Regions from separate parts of the Streptomyces sp. NPDC101110 genome, predicted to be linked through region 2. Evidence: riboswitches for the same ligand, from Rfam matches in the RefSeq annotation. Region 2 holds a riboswitch; the other holds the start of a gene.
The links. Region 2 has a riboswitch for cyclic di-AMP ahead of ACIQU3_RS05765 (peptidoglycan DD-metalloendopeptidase family protein). Riboswitches for the same ligand answer to the same signal wherever they lie in the genome.

Region 1 (4,509 bases), on a different contig from region 2:
CGAGCTGTCCGCCGCGGTAGCGCTTGGTGAGCGCGCGGGTGGCGATGACCGGTTCGTCACCGGTCCCGGCCCGGGCCCCACCCTGTTCCGGTTCCGTGGCGGGCACCTCGCCCATCGGCTTCCTCGTCCTCTTGAACTCCCGTACGCCTACGGGGCTCACTTGCCGGCGTCGGCCGCCTTCACGAGCGCGTCCTTGGTGACCAGGCCCGCGTAGACCTTGCCGTCGTCGGTGACGAGGGCGTTGACCAGGCGGGTCGAGAAGACCGTGCCCGAGCCGAACTTGCCGTGGACCTTGTCGCCGAGCGAATCGAGGAAGCCGCCGAACTGGCCTTGGGCCTCGCCCGAGGGCACGCCCTCGCCGCCGGTGTCGAAGGTGGCGATGGCGTTCCACCCCTCACCGATGGTCTTCATCCCGTCGGGGCCGCCGAGGCCCTTGCCCATGTCCTCGCCGGCCCTGGGGGAGTGGTCCTTCGCCCCGCCCTTGCCGAAGTCCTCGCCGAGGCCCTTGCTTTCGCCCTTGTTCGCGCCGTTGAAGGCGTCCTTGCGGGCGTCCTCCTCCTCGGTGACCTTCGCCCCCTTGGGCGGGGTGAAGTCGAAGGTCGAGGCGGCCGGCCGGGCGAAGTCGACCTTCGTGAAACCGACGTCGACGACGGCGGCGCCGCCACTGGCCGGGGTCAGCGTGAACTTCAGCGGCATGCCGGTCTTCGCGTCGACGGCCACGGTGATCGCGCCGACCGTCGAGCCGGACTGCTTCGGCTGGACGACCAGCTTGTAGGCGTCCCGGCCGGCGACCTGGGCGGTGCCGTCCACGGTCACGGAGGTCGTGTCGTCGACCGCCTTCAGGGCCTCCTCGGCGAAGTCCTTCGGCGTGGCCGGCGGCTGCTGGTCCCTGCCGTGCTCCGGGCTCTCCGCGGAGGTGCCGTGGTAGACCTCGTTGGACTTGCTGTCGTAACCCCAGACGTCCTTGCCGTTGTGGATGACGCTGTACTCGGCGGCGTTCTCCAGCAGCGACAGCTTCTGCCTGTCCGGGCCGTCCACGGCGACGCGCAGGGTGTGCGTGCCGGAGGCCAGTTCGGTGAGCTTGGCCGACGGGTCGGCGGAGGAGCCGTCCCCGCCCTGGCCCGCGGCGCCGGCCAGCAGGCCGGACTCCAGGCCGCCGAGGTTCGGCAGGCCGAGGTCCGTGCTGATCTTCACCGTGCCGGACAGCTGCTGGACGTCCGACTTCGCGATCTTCTCGACGAGCTGCTGTGCGGTGATCTTCGGGAGGTCGGGGTCGCCGGAGTCGGCGAGGGCGGGCACCAGCCCGATCGTCGCGGCCGCCACCCCCACCACCGTGACCGGGACGATGTAGCGCGCGGCCTTGCGCCGCCCGGAGCGCTGCTCGTCGACCTCCCCGGCGGTCGTGCTGTCGTCGGATGCGTACGGTGCCATGTGAGCCCTACCTCCGTGGTCGGCGGCGGCTGTCCGTGTCGTCCACGCACTCGTCCCTGAGCCGCCATTCTCACCCGAACAGGTGAGGAGTGGTGTTGTTCCGTGCATCCATCTGACCAAATCGGCCAGGGAGATACGTCAGACCCCGGACTCAACTGCGCGTACTGCTGGGGTATGACACGGAGGGGCGACTTCTCCCCCGACCCGTAGGGGTCGTACGGGAACGACGTGCTAGCCGGCCCGGTGCACCACCGCGTCGCACAGCTCCTGGAGGGCCGTCTTCGCGGTGCACTCCGGCAGCGGTGCCAGCGCCGAACGGGCGTCCTGGGCATAGCGGACGGTGTCCCGCCGGGCCTGTTCCAGGGCCGGGTGGGCACGCAGCAGACGCAGGGCCTCGGTGTGCCGGTCGTCGTCGGTGAGGTCGGAGTCGAGCAACTCGCACAGGGCGATGTCCTCGGCGAGCCCGAGCCGGGCCGCGCGCTCCCGCAGCAGGAGCACCGGCAGGGTGGGGATGCCCTCGCGCAGGTCGGTGCCGGGGGTCTTGCCGGACTCGTGGGAGTCGGACGCGATGTCGAGGACGTCGTCCGCGAGCTGGAAGGCGACGCCGAGCCGCTCGCCGTACTGGGTCAGCACGTCCACGACGGTGTCGTCGGCGCCGGACATCATCGCGCCGAACCGGCACGCCACGGCGATCAGCGAACCGGTCTTGCCGCCCAGCACGTCCAGGTAGTGCTCGACGGGGTCCCGGCCGTCCTGCGGTCCGGCCGTCTCCAGGATCTGGCCGGTCACCAGGCGCTCGAACGCCTCGGCCTGCACCCGCACGGCCTCCGGGCCGAGGTCGGCCAGGATGTGCGAGGCGCGGGCGAAGAGGAAGTCGCCGGTGAGGACCGCGACGGAGTTGCCCCAGCGGGTGTTGGCGCTCGGGACGCCGCGGCGCACGGCGGCCTCGTCCATGACGTCGTCGTGGTACAGCGTGGCGAGGTGGGTCAGCTCCACGACGACGGCCGACGGCACGATCCCGGGCGCGTGGCGGTCGCCGAACTGGGCGGAGAGCATCACGAGCAGCGGGCGGAACCGCTTGCCGCCGGCCCGCACCAGGTGCTGGGCGGCCTCCGTGATGAAGGGCACCTCACTCTTGGTGGCCTCGAGCAAGCCTTCCTCGACAGCCGCCAACCCGGCCTGGACGTCGGCTTCCAGATCCTGGTCCCGCACGCTCAGCCCGAACGGCCCGACGTCGGTCACGAGGGGTCTCCTGTCTGCTGTGTCTGCCGGTGATTACGCGGGTTGTCGATAGGTCGCCGCTCTCACTCCAGTCAGCGTATCCGGTCACGTTTCGATCACCGCCAGCGCCCAGGGTTACAGGCCGGGTGGTATCCGATCACGACCGCTATGTTTTCGATCAACCTATAAGAACAGATATTTATCGACTTACCCAGGGGTAGTGAACTATGCACGATTTGCCGTGATGAGTCGGTGAATTCCCCTTGGTGGAAATTGCCCTTCCGGCTTGTGATCAGTGAGGTCAATCACTTCTCCCCCCACTCCCTCCCTTCTCGGCGCCGACCCGTACCGCCGTTCCGCGAAAGCCAGTTGAGCCTTGGCTCCCGCAAAGGATCAAGCGCCCCAAACTCCCCCGACCAAGGTCAACCACGCGATATGTGATTGAGGTGCTTGTTCCCGACATGTGCTCTCGCATACGTTCCGGCCCTGTCCGGCGGACGCCTAATCCTGCCGCCGCCCGGACTCCCCACAGGAACCGACTCACTCACGCGTGGCAGGAGCGGGGGACCCAGGTAAGTCGCCGGTCCGCACAGCGGCACGGCTCGGGGTGAAGCCGTGTACGGCACACAGCGCCGTACACGGCCGGGCACCTCCCGGCCCGAACCCGACAGCTCACCTCGCAGGCGCCGGAGAGGAACATCGCCATGGCCGGACGAGGCAAGCACCGTCGCCCCAGAACCAACCCGCTGACCCGAGGCATCGTCGCCGTCGGTACCGGTGGAGCCGCCCTCACCCTCCCGCTCCTCGGGGCCGCGCACGCGAGCGCCGCCGAGCCCCAGAGCGCCCCCGCCGCGCAGTCCGTGAAGCAGGCGGCCCAGCCCGCCAAGTCCCGCACGTACACCGTGGTCAAGGGCGACTCGCTCGCCCGCATCGCCGACAAGTACGACATCTCGGGCGGCTGGAAGCGGCTCTACGAGGACAACCGCACCGCCGTCGGCGACAACCCGAAGCTGATCCACCCGGGTCTGAAGCTGAAGGTGAAGACCGCGAAGGCGGTGGACGCCCCGAAGGAGACGGCGACCAAGTCGTCCGCCGCCAAGCCGGCCGCGAAGCCCGCCGGCGGTGTCGCCCAGGCCACCCAGGCGTCCGCGAAGACCTACGCGAACAGCCTCGACGGGTGGATCCGCGAGTCGCTGGACATCATGGCGCAGCAGGGGATCCCGGGCTCCTACGACGGCATCCACCGCAACATCATGCGCGAGTCGTCCGGCAACCCCCAGGCGATCAACAACTGGGACTCCAACGCCGCCGCGGGCACCCCGTCCAAGGGCCTGCTCCAGGTGATCGACCCGACGTTCGCCGCCTACCACGTGCCCGGCACCTCCTTCGACCCGTACGACCCGGTCGCCAACATCACGGCGGCCTGCAACTACGCGGCCGACCGCTACGGCTCGATCGACAACGTCAACGGCCCGTACTGAGCCGCCCCGCCCAGCAGTCGCTCGAGGACGACGGCGATGCCGTCGTCCTCGTTCGACAGGGTGACCTCGTCGGCCACGGCCTTGAGTTCGGGATGGGCGTTGGCCATCGCGACGCCGTGGCCGGCCCAGTCGAACATCGGGATGTCGTTGGGCATGTCACCGAAGGCGATGGTGTCGGCCGGCCGCAGCCCCAGATGCTCGGCGGCCAGCGCCAGGCCGGTCGCCTTGGTGATCCCGCACGGCTGGAGCTCGACCGTGCCGGGCCCCGACATCGTCACCGTGGCCAGTGAGCCGACCACCGAGCGCGCGGTCGCCGCCAACTCGTCGTCCGTCAGGTAGGGGTGCCGCAGCAGCACCTTGCTGATGGGCTCGCCCC
Region 2 (4,509 bases):
GGACGCCGACCGGGACCGGCCGGTGCTGTTCAACTCCTGGGAGGCCACCGAGTTCGACATCTCCGAGGAGCAGCAGCGGGCGCTCGCCGAGCGGGCCGCGGCCATGGGTGTCGAGCTGTTCGTGGTCGACGACGGCTGGTTCGGGGCACGCACCAGCGACCGGGCCGGCCTCGGCGACTGGAGCCCGAACCCCGATCGCTTCCCGGGCGGGCTGAAGCCGCTCGCCGACCATGTGCACGGCCTCGGCATGCAGTTCGGGATCTGGGTGGAGCCCGAGATGGTCAACCCGGACAGCGACCTGTACCGGGCGCATCCAGACTGGGTTCAGCATCAAACAGGACGAAAGCGGACGGAGTTCCGCAATCAGCTCGTACTGAACCTCGCCCGCGAGGACGTCCGGGAGTACCTGTGGGAGCGGCTGGACGTGCTCCTCTCGGGTGCGCCGATCGACTACGTCAAGTGGGACTTCAACCGCTGCTTCACCGACGCCGGATGGCCGGACGACGCCTACCCGCAGCGTCTGTGGGTCGACCACGTCCGCGGCCTGTACGGCCTGCTGGACCGCCTGCGGGCCGCGCATCCGGGGGTGGCCTTCGAATCCTGCTCGGGCGGTGGCGGGCGGATCGACCTCGGTGTGCTGAGCCGCACGGACCAGGTGTGGACCTCCGACAACACCGACCCCCTCGACCGGCTCGCCATCCAGCACGGCTTCAGTCAGATCCATCCGGCCCGGGTCATGGCCGCCTGGGTCACGGACAGCCCGAACGCCATGCTCAACCACCGGGCCAGCTCGCTGCGGTTCCGGTTCGTCAGTGCCATGGCCGGGGTGCTCGGGGTCGGCGGTGACCTCACGAAGTGGACGCCCGGGGAACTCGCCGAGGCGGGCCGGTGGGTGGGGCTGTACAAGGAGATCCGGCCCCTGGTGCAGCGCGGTGACCTCTACCGGCTGCGGCCCCCGCAGGGCGGGCTGAGCGCCGTGCAGTACGTCCTCGGCGACGAGACCGTCGTCCTCGCCTGGCTCCAGGCGCAGCGCTACGGCGAGCCCGTTCCGGCGCTCCGGCTGCGCGGACTCGAACCGGAGGCAACGTACGAATGCCTCGAAACGGGCGAAGTTCACCGTGGGGCGCTCCTGCTGCACCACGGGTTGCGGGTCGGTCTGCGCGGAGACCTGGACGCCGCGGTCGTCCGGCTTAAGCGGAAGTAGCCGTTCTGTCCGAATGGGGAATTTCGGCCGCTAAGGCATAACGTGCCCCGATCGTAAAGGAGATGGGGTCGGGGCGCGTGACCATCGTCATATTCGTGACGATCCGCTGTCGTCATGTTCACGTAATCCCCGTATTGTTCAGGGATATTGAGCAAAGCGGGAGATCGGTAATCCACGCTCGGTGACAGCGCACGTGCCGACGTGTCGGGAAAAACGGCGTCACGCGCAACCGCAAGCTTGTCCCATTGCGTCTCGGTCGCTTACGTTCCACACCAATCCGGACGGACGCCTAATCCTGCCGCCGCCCGGAGCCCGCACACACTGACCCGAAGCACGGCAGGAGCGGGGGACCCACAGGTAAGACGCCTGTTCCGGTTCCCGGAACGGCTTGGGGTTCAGCCGCGCCCCCGCGGCCGGGCATCTCCAGCCCGCACCCGACAGCTCACCTCGCAGGCGACGGAGAGGAATTCGCCATGCCCGCGAAGGGTAAGCACCGCCGTCCCAAGACCCAGCGTTTCACCCGCTCCATCGCCGTCGCCGGAACCGGTGGGGCCGCCCTCGCCCTGCCGCTCATGGGGGCCGCCGGTGCCCATGCCGCAACGCCGCAGTCGGCTCCGGAAAAAGCCGTCCAGTCCGCTCCGGCCGCCGGGAAAAAGGGCGCCGAAAAGACCGATGGCGCCCACACGTACACCGTGAAGGCCGGTGATTATCTCGCCAGGATCGCCGACCGGCAGAACGTCAGCGGCGGTTGGAAGAAGCTCTACGCGGACAACCGTGAGGCCGTGGGCTCCGACCCCTCGCTGATCCACCCGGGCCTGAAGCTCTCGATCGGCAAGAATGCGGCGACCGCGCCGAAGGACCCGGCCCCCTCCGCCCCGAAGGCCTCGGCTCCGAAGCCCTCCGCCGCCGAGTCGGCCCCGAAGGCCCAGAGCGCCGCGAAGCCGGCCACCGCCGAGCCCGCCGCCGAGAGCAACTCCACCGGCTACACCCTGCCGGTGGCCGGTGCCGCCGTCGGCACCCCGTACCACATGTCCGGCAGCATGTGGTCCAGCGGCTACCACACCGGTGTCGACTTCGTCGTCCCGACCGGCACGTCCCTCAAGGCCGTCGGCGCCGGCACGGTCGTCTCCGCCGGCTGGGGCGGCGCCTACGGCAACCAGGTCGTCATCAAGCTGAACGACGGCCACTACGCCCAGTACGCCCACCTGTCCCAGCTCTCCGTGTCGGCCGGCCAGACCGTGACCGCCGGACAGCAGGTCGGCCTCTCCGGAGCGACCGGCAACGTCACCGGACCGCACCTGCACTTCGAGATCCGCACCACCCCGGACTACGGCTCGGACGTGGACCCGGTCGCCTTCCTGCGCTCGCACGGCGTCTCCGTCGGCTGACCCACCGCACGACCACCTGCCTGACACGCCTCCGAAGGCCGGACCCCGATCCCCGGGTCCGGCCTTCGGTGTGCGCGCGTGGGGTCGCCCGCCCCAAGGGATCGACACGCGGCGGGTCCCTCGACGAGTACGACCAACTCACGACGTATTACGCGGGCTACGGCGCCGACTACGACACCACGACCCGGCTGCGCCGTTACGTCGGCGAGCCCGGCGTCCGCCCCTGCTCCTCGACTGCACCGAGCCGCTGCTGGTGCCGAACGAGCCCAACCGGGTCCGGATCGTCTCCGACGGCTCGACGGCCCGGTGGTGGCACAACGGGCGGCTCGTCTTCGACCACACCGACCAGCAGCCCTGCACGAGCGGCCACTTCGCCTTCCGGACCGTCTGGAGCCATTTCCGGATCAGTGGGTTCCGGGTCTGGCGACTCCCCCCGAAACATCCCTGGGAAGCAGGGTATTCCGGAGTTGGCGAACACTTTAGGAGTGGCTTATCTCACCGTCCGTCAACCCTTTCCTACGGTCGCGTAAGTCACATTCGAAGGTGAATCATGAGCTGCTGTGGCAGACGATTCGAAGAGTGACAGCAGAGCAGTGATCGGGTCGTACGTGGCGCTGGGGGACAGCTTCACCGAGGGGGTCGGCGATCCCGGCCCCGACGGGGCTTTCGTCGGCTGGGCCGACCGGTTCGCCGTCCTGCTCGCCGACCGCAGGCCCGAGGGCGACTTCCGGTACACCAATCTCGCCGTACGCGGAAAGCTTCTCGACCAGATCGTGGCGGACCAGGTTCCGCGGGCCGTCGACATGGCCCCCGACCTCGTCTCGTTCTGCGCCGGGGGCAACGACATCATCCGGCCCGGCACCGACCCGGACGAGGTGGCCGAGCGCTTCGAGCGGGCGCTGGCCCAGCTCACCGCCGTGTCCGGCACGGTCATGGTGACGACCGGTTTCGACACCCGTGGCGTGCCCGTGCTCAAACACCTGCGCGGCAAGATCGCCACGTACAACGGACACGTGAGGGCCATCGCCGACCGGTACGGCTGCCCGGTGCTCGACCTGTGGTCCCTGCGCAGCGTGCAGGACCGCCGGGCCTGGGACGCCGACCGGCTGCACCTGTCGCCCGAGGGGCACACACGCGTGGCGCTCCGCGCGGGCCAGGTGCTCGACCTCGACGTGCCGGCCGACCCCGAGCAGGCGTGGCCCCCGCTGCCCCCGCGCGGCGCGCTCGACATGCGGCGGGACAACGTCGCCTGGGCGCGCGAGTTCCTGGTGCCGTGGATCGGGCGCCGGCTGCGCGGGGAGTCGTCGGGGGACCATGTGACGGCCAAGGGCGCGCTGTCGCCGGACGACATCAGGATGCGGATCGCGTCGGTGGCGTGAGAGCGGCTCCCGCGCGTGCGGGCTGTGCCGGGTGGGACCCCGGCGCGGCCCGCACGCGCAGGGATCCTGGCTTCTGGGGTGCCGGTCACTCCTCCTGGAGTGTTGCCTCCTGGGGCGCCGGCCGCTCCTCCGTCAAGCCCAGCTCGCGGGCCAGTGCCTCCTCCACCCACTGCTGGGCCCGCGCGCGCGGTACCGCGCCGGCGTAGGACGTCAGCTGGACGGCGAGACCGTCGAGGAGAGCGGTCAGACGCAGGGCCGTCCCGGCCGGGTCCGGACAGCGGAACTCACCCGCCGCCACACCCTCCGCGATGACCTCGGCCAGGGCCGCCTTCCACTGCCGGTCGAGATCCTGGGTGACCTCCCGCAGCGCCGGGTCGCGCAACGCGGCCGCCCAGCCCTCGATCCACAGCCGCCAGCCCTTGGCCTGCCCCGTCGGGGCGTACCACCGTACGGCCGACCGCAGCCTGCGCAGCGCCGGCGAGCGGCGGCCCAGCAGCCTGCGCAGATGGGCCAGATCGCTCTCCGCCGCGTGCCGGAA

Region 1: it holds a riboswitch for cyclic di-AMP, as region 2 does, so the genes downstream of both, ACIQU3_RS00880 (transglycosylase SLT domain-containing protein) here and ACIQU3_RS05765 (peptidoglycan DD-metalloendopeptidase family protein) in region 2, are expected to answer to the same signal.

The regions. Positions count from the first base shown of each region.
Region 1 covers NZ_JBIVZM010000001.1:189,801-194,309, reverse strand. Annotated here, with positions in the region: gene ACIQU3_RS00895 (ATP-binding cassette domain-containing protein) at 1-115, opposite strand, end outside; gene ACIQU3_RS00890 (outer membrane lipoprotein carrier protein LolA) at 157-1,431, opposite strand; gene ACIQU3_RS00885 (polyprenyl synthetase family protein) at 1,663-2,673, opposite strand; cyclic di-AMP (ydaO/yuaA leader) riboswitch at 3,176-3,351, shown strand; gene ACIQU3_RS00880 (transglycosylase SLT domain-containing protein) at 3,357-4,133, shown strand; gene ACIQU3_RS00875 (HAD family hydrolase) at 4,097-4,509, opposite strand, start outside.
Region 2 covers NZ_JBIVZM010000002.1:534,079-538,587, reverse strand. Annotated here, with positions in the region: gene ACIQU3_RS05770 (alpha-galactosidase) at 1-1,204, shown strand, start outside; cyclic di-AMP (ydaO/yuaA leader) riboswitch at 1,519-1,673, shown strand; gene ACIQU3_RS05765 (peptidoglycan DD-metalloendopeptidase family protein) at 1,678-2,592, shown strand; partial or broken gene ACIQU3_RS05760 (DUF6250 domain-containing protein) at 2,700-3,022, shown strand; gene ACIQU3_RS05755 (SGNH/GDSL hydrolase family protein) at 3,186-3,971, shown strand; gene ACIQU3_RS05750 (TetR/AcrR family transcriptional regulator) at 4,057-4,509, opposite strand, start outside.